One region of the Bartonella silvatica genome, then DNA from elsewhere that is predicted to be linked to it. Evidence: predicted binding sites of a transcription regulator. Region 1 holds the regulator's gene; each other region holds the start of a gene.
The links. Region 1 encodes LexA, which represses DNA repair genes until DNA is damaged. Its sites were predicted from a motif close to TGTTCNNNNTGTGTTCNG; they were not measured.
Positions count from the first base shown of each region.

Region 1 (4,472 bases):
GCACACTTTTGTTTTTCACGTTTTTAATGGGATCACGTCCCTCACGCAAAAATAAAATGCTATTAGGTTACATTACACGAGCTTGTTTTAAAGAGACATCTCTCAAGGAATACCCAAATCCATTTCGCAACGACACCCGTGAAGAGTACAATGATTAATCCATTGAGCACTGTCATTTTTATACTTACAAAGAAAGAAGCGCGCCGGCGCTATCATTATATTTGCTAACCCGTAAGTGTTATGACAGCCCTCGCATCCAGATGGTTCATAAGAACCATTTTAATCCTTTCTTATACAGTTTTTATTCACATACCCATCCCAATCGTGATGTGCAAGCAAGTCATTTTGATTGTTTCAACATACACAGATTTCAAATGAAAAAATTTAGGATATTCGGGTCTCTACCTCAATAGAAATAACGATATATTATCTTTAAAAGTCAATGTGTTACATTAACATATACTTCACATTAAAATGTATTATTAAAAGCAAAAGTATCTTTAGTGTGTTTAACACAACAAGCTTATGCAAAAGAGTTACTGTTTATTTTAGAAGCTCTTTTTATCACCCTAACAGCAGAAAATACGAGATCGCTACAGTTGTTTAATCAACAATGATATTATCGCTTTGTACATCTGATCCAAACTATTATTTTTCTAATATCTTTAAATAAAGTTGGCAAATACACATCAAAATTATCTATAGATTATATACACATTTTGACTAATCAAGGTGGATAAAAAATATGGAGCAACTTTTGAGTATAATAGCATATTTAAAATTATAGAAAAAACTTTATTATTTTTTACTTGAAAGTCTATTTTATATGAGAGGTTACGACTGTAAACTGAAATTATAAAATTTCACTTTTCTAGGTATATTACTGATTATCAACATTTATAGGCTTCTAAGTGCTATCGCTGTTTCTTATCTCCTTATATGAGATTTGAGATTCTATAGCGTTAAGGACAAATAATGATGTTCAATCATTATTAGATCAAATACGAGTTTATATACTTTATAATCATCAATCGACGTAAAAAGACGTGGAGAGGAATTGTGTAACATAACCGGTGAATAAAAAGAAAAGAGGCTTTTCACAGTTTTTCATACAAATTTTTGATAAGTTAAATGACACGCATTATTTCAATTTTAACGATAAAATAAAAAAACAGTAAGACAAAAAAATTATAGTTATCAAGATTTTTAGACGATGAATATATGTAAAATGAAATAATACTCCCTTCATGCATTCTCCTATATTATTTCGTGCTTTTTTCGTGAAGTATGAGATTTTTTTAGGTTGTTTCCATATAATACTTATCCCCCTCCCATAACTTAATAAACACTCTATAATGATTTTTAAATATTTTTTAATTAAGAGGTTGTTAATAATTGTTTTGAATAAAAATCTCATTCTTCATATGTAAAGCCACTGACATCCTTACAGAAAACATTACCCACAACTAAAAAAGAGTTGACTTTCCTTATCATCTCTGACTGCATAAAGTTCATAAAAATTTTTGAGATAATGTTATCTTTATCCTTGCCTCATGGTGAGGTAGTACAAATAGCTCAAAAGAATGAAATATTTTATTTGCAAAAAAGCAAAAACAACCTCGTTAGAGAAAAATTTTCCCCCTGCTCCACATAGATAAAACAAAAAATCTGCAATATATACTATCGATGAGAGCGTTACAGTATATAATCTAAAATTCTTTCTAAACTCTGAATTTAAAAAGATACAAGCATCTCTGCACAACAATATATGAAAAAAGTAAGTCAACTGAAAACACAAGACCAAAACATCTACATTGATGTCTGATGACAATTTGCTGTTCTACTGAGTTTATTTAAATATGGTGAGCGCGCAGGGATTCGAACCCTGGACCTACTGATTAAAAGTCAGTTGCTCTACCAACTGAGCTACGCGCTCCCACACAAACCACCTGCAGGAAGTTGAGTGGAACATACGGCTCACTTTTCATTTGGTCAATAGTTTTCGAAAAAAAATATTATTATTAGGTGTAGTTATCAATATTTTTCTCTTTTTTCTCCCTTTTGAGCGTAAATAACAAGAATATTTCAACAAAAAATGCACTATAGACTCTGAAGTTTATATGAAAAAGTGATTATCTCAACTCTATCATAAGCGAGAAGAATGCATAAAGTGATTCTAACTGTGCACCTAAATCCTTGTCCTTTATAGAGAGCTAACTTTTCCCTAAAATAAATTTCTGAATCTGACTTCAGATAAGGTCGCTCATTTAAAATGTAAAAATATCACTCAATTATATATAATTATTATTAATATAAATAAAAAACTATTTTTAATAAATACATTTAAAATAAAAATATAGCAAACTACTTTAATTTATATATTAAAATTTTATAATGTTTACAGATACCTATATTTTAATTCTTTTTACTGGAATATTGAATGCTAACATGTAAACAATACGAGCTACTCTTGTTTATTCATAATCATATGAAAGAAACTGGTATCCCTCCTTCTTTTGACGAAATGAAAACTGCATTAGAACTTTCTTCAAAATCTGGCATTCATAAACTCATGGTAGCCTTAGAACAAAGAGGCTTTATACGCCGCCTGCCAAACCGTGCCCGTGCAGTAGAGGTCATTCGACTGCCAGAGAAAATAACATTTAACCTGTCTTTAGCGCGTAATATTTCTCCAACTACGATAGAAAGAGATAAAAGAAAACTATCAAAAAATTTTGATACGCCTGATTCTGCTGAAGAAGAAAAACAGATTACTATTCCTATTATGGGACGCATTGCTACGGGAGTGCCTATCTCCGCTATATTACAACAAACAAATACACTTTCTTTACCAAAGGATATGATTAACTCAGGTGAGCACTACGCTTTGGAAGTAAAAGATGATTCCATGATTGAGGCTGGTATTTTTGATAAAGACACGATCATCATTAAACGACAAAACACAGCAATATCAGGTGAAATTGTGGTCGCACTTATTGATAGAGAAGAAGCAACATTAAAACGTTATAGACGCAAAGGAGCTGCTATTGTATTAGAAGCTGCAAACCCTCACTATGAAACACGCATATATAGATCTGAACACATACAGATACAGGGGGTGCTTATCGGACTTATTCGAAAATATTAAAATTTTCTGATATCCTCCATATCTTAATCAAGAAATTATTGCGCATTTTTTATAGTATGTCACTTACATGAGTAAAATCATGAAATATTGTGTGGTATATATCAAAAATAAAGTTTATTTTGAGCTTTAATAAAAAAGTAAAAAAATTAATCATCATAAAATGGCAGAATTTATTACGGAGAATCCCTCCTATTTGTTTTATCTCTCTTGTCTATCAAAAAACACTGGCAGTTTCTGAGCTGATTATTACAAAATTGAGATCCGAAGATGATGAAATCTTATACAAACACCAAAGTGCTACTCCTGTTATTGTGAATACGAATAGGCTTTCTTGATTTTGCACGAAAAGAGTCACGCACCAATATTGATAAAGCCCTCAAAGAAAATGAAAAAGTTATTATAACTGGATATCTTTGTGCTGTTCTCGATGTTATTCCTCAAATACAGCCAAATTTACTAACCATTACAAACCTATGAAAGCCTCATACAAGATATTCATACCGTCATTCCTCCATTGCATAACCCTTTTACCGATTTATTCCCCTTATAAGGTATTTTTTACACCTCATCGCTATATGCTTACTTAACAATTTTTGAAGAATGTTCAATCAATGCAGTTTTTGTATTACCCCTATTCTGCGCAGCAACCTTACTTTATATTCTATCAATTAAGGTTTTTCGCGAAGCTGAAAAGTTTGTGCAGGCAGGTATAAAAGAGATTATGGTTATTTTATAAGATACGAGTGCTTACGGCGTTGATATAAATATCTTGAAAGCGTTTGGAAAAACCATACAGTAGAAACAAAATTTTTTATTTTTGTCGTGAATTAAGGAGATATCCATATATTAATCTACCCTTATTTTCATGTTGATACCGTAGTTGAGTTTATGGCTAAGATAAAAAAATCTTTCTTATGGACATCCCTTTTCAAAATACCTCATAACTATTTTACACGACATGAAATGTCAGATTCTATGGAAAAAACAAATCGTAGAATTAAAAAATGGAAAAAAATTTGTTTAGACCTCACTTTACGATCAACATTTACTGTTAACTTTCCAAGCAAAACAAATGAAGACTTCATATATTCCTCAACTAGCTAGAGGAGTCCAAAATTGAACGAGCTGAATGCTTTAAATATGAAGAAGTAAAAGGTGCTGTCACAAATAATCTAGGCTTAGAAAAAATTTCTAAAGAAGTAAAAAAAATCGATGACATCGCTTTATGATAAAACAACAGCAAAGCTCTACTCAACTTTTTTAAGTTGGAAAAAGATTCTAGGTTTTGATCGATAAGAATCAGAGAAAAAGGGCGTTTTTTTCA
Region 1 covers NZ_JBEPLI010000016.1:12,805-17,276, reverse strand. The annotation lists tRNA gene ABID23_RS06275 (tRNA-Lys) at 1,861-1,936, opposite strand; gene lexA (transcriptional repressor LexA) at 2,441-3,148, shown strand; partial or broken gene ABID23_RS06265 (ribosomal protein S12 methylthiotransferase) at 3,331-4,472, shown strand, end outside.

Region 2 (4,472 bases), on a different contig from region 1:
AAGCCCTAAACGCGTGGTTGCTGCCACCAAAGTAAATTTAGCAAGATCAATTTTAACCGAACGCGCAGCCGGTCCTTCCCCAATGATAAGGTCAAGCTGATAATCTTCCATAGCTGGATAAAGAATTTCTTCAATAGCTGGACTAAGACGGTGAATTTCATCAATAAACAAAACATCGCGCTCTTCTAGATTGGTTAAAAGAGCAGCCAAATCCCCTGCTTTAGCAATGACAGGTCCAGAGGTAGAACGAAAATTTACCCCTAATTCTTTCGCCATAATCTGTGAAAGCGTTGTCTTTCCCAAACCGGGGGGACCAACAAACAACACATGATCGAGTGCCTCTTGGCGTGCTTTTGCGGCTTCGATAAATATTTTCAAATTTTCCCGCGCTGCTTCTTGCCCAATAAAGTCATCGAGAACTTGTGGTCTTAAAGACCGATCTGGATCATTGGGGAGGGAAACACTACCAAGCAAGCGTTGATCTTCATCTTTATGCATTGTTACCTTTTACGAATTGGGAGGAGAAAGTAATTTGAGACTATGACGAATAAGCAACGCAGAAGAAAGATTTTCCCCTTCCAAAGCATTGACCGCTAAAGCAAGAGCATGCGCCGCTTTATCACGTTCAAAACCGAGCTTGATCAAAGCGGAAAGGGCATCATTTGTTGGTTGATGTGTCATTTCCAAATGAGGGGTCGGAGCATTTTGAGCTGCATTTTCATGAAAGGGCAGCGCTTTACTTTTCAACTCACGAACAATCCTTTCACTGACTTTTTTACCAACCCCTGGCGCGCGGCTCATCATGGCCACATCGTTTAATGCAATGGCTTGTGAAAGTTCATTTGGCGCTAAAGTGCCCAAAATGGCCAAAGCAACTTTTGCACCCACACCTGGAACATTTTGAAGCAAGCAAAACCACTCTTGTTCAGCTCTTGTCGCAAAACCAAAAAGACGAATAGCATCTTCACGCACATGGGTTTCAATAAAAAGATTTATATTCTCACCAAGAGCAGGTAAGGAATGATGCATCCGACTGGACACAAAAACGACATAGCCCACACCTTGAACATCCACGAGGATATGATCATCAAAAATATGCTCAAGGATACCTTTTAATTTTCCAATCATGCTCTCATCCTTGAATGATAAGCGTTCAAGTTCTTACGATGCATACTATGGCAAATGGCAAGAGCCAATGCATCAGCGGCATCACGGCTGTAAAATTTAACACGTGGGAGCAACACTTTCACCATCATATGAATTTGTTCCTGAACACCATGAACACCAATAACCGATTTTTTCACTGTATGATAAGCATATGCAAAAACATCATCACCCAAAATATGTTCAAGGAGAGCATGTAATTTTCCCATCATGCTCTCATCCTTGAATGATAAGCATTCAAACTCTTACGATGCATACTATGGCAAATGGCAAGAGCCAATGCATCAGCGGCATCACTGCTATCAAATTCGGCACGTGGGAGCAACACTTTCACCATCATATGAATTTGTTCCTTAGCACCATGACCAACACCAATAACCGATTTTTTCACTTTATTGGGCGCATATTCAAAAACTGGAAGATGCCCTTGTGCTGGAACAAGAAGGGCGATAGCACGCGCCTGACCAAGTTTTAAAGTAGCCGTCGCATCTTTATTGACAAACACATGTTCCACTGCAGCTTCATGCGGCATGAATTGATGCACAATCTCTGAAAGTCCTTTATGAAGCTGAGATAATCTGGAGGCAAGGTCACACTGCACATCAGAAGTAATCGTGCCTGCCGCAACAAATTGCAGGCGGCTTCCAGAGAGATCGATAACGCCCCATCCTGTACGCCGTAGTCCGGGATCAATGCCTATAATACGAATCGTCTCTGCCATAAGTTATAAGTCTATATATTTTTTCCCCGCTTGAATAAAGGCTAAGCAGGAAAAACACTCAAAGAATAGGAAATAATAAAACAGAATAAAGGAAAAAGATAAATCAAAATAGATTTTAAGGAAGCAGACGCACAGAAAACTAAAAAATACACTGTGAAGTTTTTTAGAAGCGTTTTTTAAAAACGCCCAAATGCGGTTTTAAGCAATTCGATTTGTTTCCCGACAGGATTTTCTTCTTCTAGGGGTTGAGCAACTTCACCTTCTTTAGCAATGTGCATATTGCGCATATATTGCATACGCGCTTCAAGGCGGAGTGAACGAGCAACAAAATGCCGAAAAACTTCTGGTAGCTCTTGCCAATGGTCACTTTCTAGCTCTAATGTTGGTGTGTGAAGCGATACCTTTGCAATTTCTTTTTGTATTTGCTCAGGGAGCATTTCCCCTTCTCGCTCTGCACGAAGCAGAAGGAGCTGCGAGGCGACTTGCATAAGCCGTGTACTTAAATACATAGCTTCTTTGGCATAAATTGCAGAAACTTCCGTTGAAAGAGAACGTGCTGCTAATTTTCCTTGCGTATCAATATAAGTTGCCGTCTCTTCAATTAAGGACATTGTTTCTTCGTAGAGACGATTGAAAGCATTTTCAAAAGCACTATGCTCAATCATAACAATGGGTTCATCATAGGGACGTTTATGTGCACTCACGCTTTTATACTCCAAATATCAACACAGAAATCTGTGTTCCTCAACGAAATGAGAATGAAAAAGTTTCTTTTTTAGGCTCTGTAAAATGCTTTTTGTTGAGTACCTCTTTTAAAATTTTTACGCAACGCGCTTCTTAATATAAGGTTAACATGCCCTCCTATAGGGTCATAAAACGACAGATTTCCTTAGAAAGGACTTCTGCAAGGATCGGCGTCTTTCATAATAGTAAGCGACCACGAACTGCACCATAATACCACTTATAATCAATAGAGTATCGGAAAAAAACGTTCCCGTCATCACTGTTTTTAAAATTTGTCCAAACATGGCAAAAACAGTCCCCGTTACAAAAACGGGCAAACTGTGTTTTCCTAAAATGGTTAAGGGGTTTTTCTCAGAGAACCGAAATCTGTTATGCAAAGTAGGCAAGCAAAGAATGAGGGATGACAACGCCATAATATGCAGCAAACGCGGCAAACTTAAAAAAGTTTTATTAAAGTTCCACAAGGGGGAAGACCACCCAAGCCACCCCAAAACTCCCCACCAATTTAAGCGCACCCATAACAAAGAAAGCAGCAAATAGAGGGCTGCCAAAAACACCAAAACCGGTTGAAAGGCGATTTTTTGTCCTTGTTTAAGGGCTAAAGTGGTGACCAAGCCAATGACAAATAACAATTGCCACGACAAAGGATTTAAGAACCACTTTCCTTGTAGAGGATAAGAAGGAGGAGCAATTTTATAAAATCCGCAAATGAGATAGAGAAGGAATGAAGCCAAAAGCAGCAATATTTTTTGTTTACACGCCAAATAAAGGGCAAAGGGGGCGAAAAACATGAGAACAATATAAAGTGGCAAAATATTATTATAGCCCAATTGATGCCCCAAGCTTAAAATGCTCAAAAATGCAGTAACAGGCTGGGTAAAAAACAACCCTACATTGTTCATCAATAACAGTTTTTCCACCCGCCATAATAAAAAAGCAATTCCAAAAAGGCTTAAAGTTGCAAAAGTCGTAAAAAGATATGCCCCATAAAGCTTAAAGGCTCTTTTCCAAAGCCTGCCTATAATGGAAAGAAAAGACTGTTTATACAACCGCGCATGAAAACTTAAACCCAAAGAAACCCCAGAAAGCAAAACAAAAACCTCTGCTGAATCAGAAAAACCAAAATTTCTATGTGTGAAATGTTCATATAAAGTTCCGGGAATATGGTTGATGAAAATGGTCAATAAGGCTAAAGAACGAAAGACATCAATGCGTGTATCACGATGAGAAGGATGCGTATTATGGTTCAAAACGCCCTCATATCCCATAAATCTTCCCCACGAATTGCGAAAGTAACCACTTATATTAGCAAAGAATATTGATAAGATGAAGTTTTAATTTTAAGCTTATATTGAAAGAGCTAAGGATTTTGTATGACAGACCAAAAGAATAAACCGATTGATAACTATAATTTTCCTCAACTCATTTTAACATTAGACGTTCGACGTCTTATCCCGCCCAGCTTTTTGCGCCAAATCTTGCAAACGAAATCTTTTTCCTGCGTTATCACCTATGACTCACAAGGCGCTCAAGAAGATGCGTTGTTTTTACAAAAACAAACACAAACTTATGCAGAAGATATTCAAGGCAATGATGCCGCTCTGCTAATTTCTGGTGACAGCCGCATTGCCGGACGCCTCAAAGCAGATGGCTTCCATATAGAAAATGACCTTAACGCTCTTGAAAGCCTGCAAAATCAAAAAAAGACACAAAAAATCATTGGTTTTGGCAATTTGCGTGATCGCCATAGTGCGATGATTGCTGGAGAAGCAAATGTTGACTATCTGTTTTTTGGCAAATTAGGCGCTGATAACAAACCACATGCGCACCCACGCAATCTTCA
Region 2 covers NZ_JBEPLI010000001.1:395,746-400,217, reverse strand. The annotation lists gene ruvB (Holliday junction branch migration DNA helicase RuvB) at 1-498, opposite strand, end outside; gene ruvA (Holliday junction branch migration protein RuvA) at 508-1,128, opposite strand; partial or broken gene ABID23_RS01635 (crossover junction endodeoxyribonuclease RuvC) at 1,125-1,328, opposite strand; gene ruvC (crossover junction endodeoxyribonuclease RuvC) at 1,373-1,885, opposite strand; gene ABID23_RS01625 (DUF1465 family protein) at 2,062-2,589, opposite strand; gene ABID23_RS01620 (OpgC family protein) at 2,755-3,897, opposite strand; gene ABID23_RS01615 (thiamine phosphate synthase) at 4,003-4,472, shown strand, end outside.
Region 2: ruvC (crossover junction endodeoxyribonuclease RuvC) is a predicted target of LexA. The motif match lies at 1,936-1,953, and genes of this name have one in related genera.

Region 3 (4,472 bases), on a different contig from region 1:
CTGTAATCGTCAATGCATAAGCGACAAGTGAACCAGCACCCGAACCACGTCCAGGACCAACAGGGATATCATGAGCCTTTGCCCATTTTATGAAATCTGAAACGATGAGAAAATAGCCAGAAAATTGCATACGTGTAATAACAGAAACTTCATAATCAAGTCGCTGCTCATAATCTGCAACTGCATATCCTTCTGCTAGTCCAATTGATTCAAGCCGCATTTTCAAACCAGCTTTAGCTTGATTTAATAATTCATGATCTTCCACTTTTAAAGCAAGGTTTGCATCAACAGACTGCTCCATGAAACGAGGCAAAATTGGTTTGCGAATTGGCGTAGCAGTATGACAACGCAATGCAATTTCAACGCTGTTCTCCAAAGCTTCTGGAAGATCAGAAAATAATGCAATCATTTCATCTTGTGATTTCAAATAATGATCTGGCGTCACACGTTTACGCTCTGGATTAGAAACAATTTGTCCTTCGGCAACCGCCATCAACGCATCATGTGCTTCATACCCTTCCCTATTTAGAAAAAAAGCTTCATTGGTAGCAACAAGAGGAATTTCATATTTATACGCCAATTCAATAAGAATAGCTTCTACGTTTCGATCAAAAGAGCCATGGCGCTGTAACTCTACATAAAGGCGATCACCAAAAACTTTTTTTAAATAAATTAAACGTTCAACAGCGCGTTCTGTTTTATCTTCTGCCAAAGGAAAGTTGATAGGCCCTCCCTTACCACCAGTCAAAGCAATAACTCCTTCACTGTGCGATGACAGCCAATCGGCTTTGATATGAGGAGGATCCGTATCACACTTATCAAGATAAGCACGACTAACAAGACGAACTAAATGAGCATAACCAACATCACTGGCTGCAAACAAAACGAGAGAACAAAAGTCAGAAGGGCGAGACCATTTAGCAAAATGTTGATGATGTTCTTCACCATAAAAATCAACAGTAAGCTGACAACCAATAATTGGCTGAATCCCATGAGAAAAACAATATTGTGAAAACTCCAACGCACCAAATAAATTATTTGTATCGGTAATAGCAATAGCTGGTGTATAATCTGAAATCGCATGTTGAATAATTTGTGGGATTTTTAAAGCTCCTTCAAGTAATGAATAAGCAGAATGTACCCTCAAATGAACAAAGCGAGGAAAAGATTTCTGGTCATCTCGTATTTTAGTCTTATCTTTTGCCACTCTCAAATTTCTCACAACTAATTAAATGCTACACAGCATCCCCTATCTGCCCCTCTAAGGAAACCATTGTAGCTTATCACACCCTTAAATCTATGAATTTAGCGCTCCACATATTGGCAAGACATTGCAATTTTATCTCTCTTTATAAGAGAGTTCTATCAAGAAAATATCTCTATTCACAGTAAATAAATACATCAAAATAAAAAGAAAAAATCGAATAGAATCATTACAAATATTACCCCTCTTTTTTATATTTTTTTATCTCATGCGTTCTTTAAGTGTTGATATTTCTAATAAAAACTTAAAATGTAAAAGAGGTGGTTTTGTCTTAAATATTAATGTATTCTCAAAAAACTCTTTATAAAGCACTGGAAAAAATAAAAGAAGAAAGCCAATTTTCCTTATGCCTCCACGCCTTATTACACCTCTTTTTAATTCTATACGTACTCTTCCTGGGGTTACACCTAAAGTATGTGGTTTATTATCAAAAATTTTAAATAGTAATCCTACTCAACATGAGCCTACCCTTATTGATCTACTTCAGTTAATGCCCTATTCCGTTGTAGATCGCAGAATATGCCCCAATATTGCTTGTGCACAAGAAGGAATCACGACAACTCTTGAAATTATCATTGATAAACATCAACCACCACCAGTGGGCCGTAATCGCTTACCCTATCGCGTCATGGCACATGATCCAACAGGAAAAATGAATTTAGTTTTTTTTCATGCTCAATCCTCTTGGCTAAAAAAACAACTCCCGATAGGAAAAAAAGTCATTGTCTCAGGTAAGGTTGAATGGTTTAATGGATACCTTTCCATGGCACATCCAGATTATATCGTACCGAGTGAGCAATCAAATCAGATTCCTTTGATCGAACCCATTTATCCTTCTACTGCTGGATTATCCGTAAAAATACTAAAGCGTACCATACAAAATGCTCTCGATTGTATTCCTCTTTTGCCAGAATGGATAGAAGAAGACGTCAAAAAACAACACAATTTTGCTTCTTTTCCAGTTGCTTTACGTCGTATCCATAGTCCCATTGACCCCGATGACTTAACTTTAGAAAGTACGGCACGCAAACGTCTTGCCTATGATGAATTGCTTGCTTGCCAATTAGCTCTTGGTCTCATACGTTTACAAACAAAATCTCTTTCTGGAATATCTCGACCACCAACAGGGGTTTATACTCAGAAATTACTGGAAGCCATCCCTTTTCAACTGACAAGTGGACAGACAAAAGCAATACAGGATATTGCAAAGGATCTTTCTTCACCAGAACCGATGTTAAGACTTCTCCAAGGAGATGTAGGAGCAGGAAAAACCATTGTTGCCCTCACAGCAATGACACAAATTTCTGAAAATTCAGGGCAATCAGCTTTAATGGCCCCGACAGAAGTTCTTGCTCGGCAACATTTTGCAACAATCGCACCTCTTGCTGAAAAAGTCGGATTAAAAACAGTCCTTTTAACAGGGCGAGAAAAAGGTAAATTACGTACAAATATTTTAAATGATATTTTATCAGGGCAAGCCTCTATTATCATTGGAACTCATGCCCTCATACAAGAAAGCGTTTCTTATAATAATCTTGCTTTAGCCATTATTGATGAACAGCATCGTTTTGGCGTACATCAACGCCTTGCCCTTACAGAAAAAGGTCATAAACCTGATATGCTTGTAATGACAGCAACCCCGATTCCACGTACACTTGTTTTAACAGCTTTTGGTGATATGGATGTTTCTCAAATTACAGAAAAACCAATCGGTCGACAGTCCATTACAACAGCAACACTTTCTTTAAAACGTATTAATGAACTCATAGAACGCGTTGCTGTTGCACTTGAAAAAGGAGAAAAAATTTATTGGATTTGCCCTTTAGTGGAGGAATCTATCGCTCTCGATCTCACTTCAATCGAAAGTCGTTTTTCTATCCTCCAAGAGCGGTTTGGAACACGTGTTGGTATAATCCATGGAAAAATGTCAACAGATGAAAAAGAAGAAGCTATGACATCTTTTAAATGTGGAAATATCCGTATTTTGGTTGCAACTACAGTCATTGAAGTGGGGGTAGACATTCCGGATGCTTCAATTATCATTATCGAACACGCGGAACATTTTGGTCTTTCACAATTACACCAATTGCGTGGACGTGTCGGACGAGGAGAAAGAAAATCCTCCTGTATTTTACTCTACAAAGAGCCGCTCACAAAAATGGCGGCAACACGCCTTAATATCATACGGAGTACAGAAGATGGTTTTAAAATTGCTGAGGAAGACTGGCGTCTCCGAGGAGAAGGAGAGCTTTTAGGAACCAAACAATCCGGCATGCCTGAGTTCAAAATAGCAAATCTTTCAGTCCATAGTGATCTTTTATCAATGGCAAGAAGAGATGCACGTTTATTTTTACAACGCGACCCTAACCTTTCTTCCAAACAAGGAGAAGCTTTACGTCTGCTCCTGTATCTTTTCGGACACAACGACGCCACACGCCTTTTACGAGCAGGCTAATAAAATAAAAACACCCCTAAACGAAAGCTTGATGTATTTATTATAAAAGCTCTTTTATAATTTGTACTCTTAAATAGCCCATCAATGATATGAAACAAACCCTCTATATCCCCCTTATCTCTGCAGGGTAACAAACTATAATTATCATCTTCATCACCAATATTGCCGCTTTTCTATTAAAACAGCCCCATAGAAAATATATTAAGCATTTTCGCAAACAGTTTTATCCATACATCGTTTTTCTCTTTTAGCATACAAGGTGACAAGTTTTTTGGATGCTAAATTCAAAAGTTTGAATTTAGAAACTGTTATGTGTATTTTAAACAAAAAATAATCATTATAAGTCCGCTCTCTACGCCCACAACCATTCTCCCTTCCCCATAAAAATACGAAATTATTCAACGGTGACTGATTTTGCTAAATTACGCGGTTGATCCACATCCGTTCCTAATAAAACAGCTGTATGATAAGCGATTAATTGAATAGGTAAAGCATAAACAATCGGCGTAATAAATTCCGGCATATCTGGCAAAATAATAGTTGATAAAGTGTCAAGTTGAGCTGCCTCCACTCCTCTTTTATCGGTTATCAAAATAATACGACCATTGCGTGCTGCAACCTCTTTCATGTTAGAAAAAGTTTTTTCAAACCACCGGTCATAAGGTGCCACAACAATAACGGGAATGGTCTCATCCACAAGTGCAATGGGTCCATGTTTTAATTCACCTGCTGCATAACCTTCAGCATGAATAT
Region 3 covers NZ_JBEPLI010000010.1:7,636-12,107, reverse strand. The annotation lists gene dnaE (DNA polymerase III subunit alpha) at 1-1,207, opposite strand, end outside; gene recG (ATP-dependent DNA helicase RecG) at 1,611-3,719, shown strand; gene glmS (glutamine--fructose-6-phosphate transaminase (isomerizing)) at 4,114-4,472, opposite strand, start outside.
Region 3: dnaE (DNA polymerase III subunit alpha) is a predicted target of LexA. The motif match lies at 1,476-1,493, and genes of this name have one in related genera.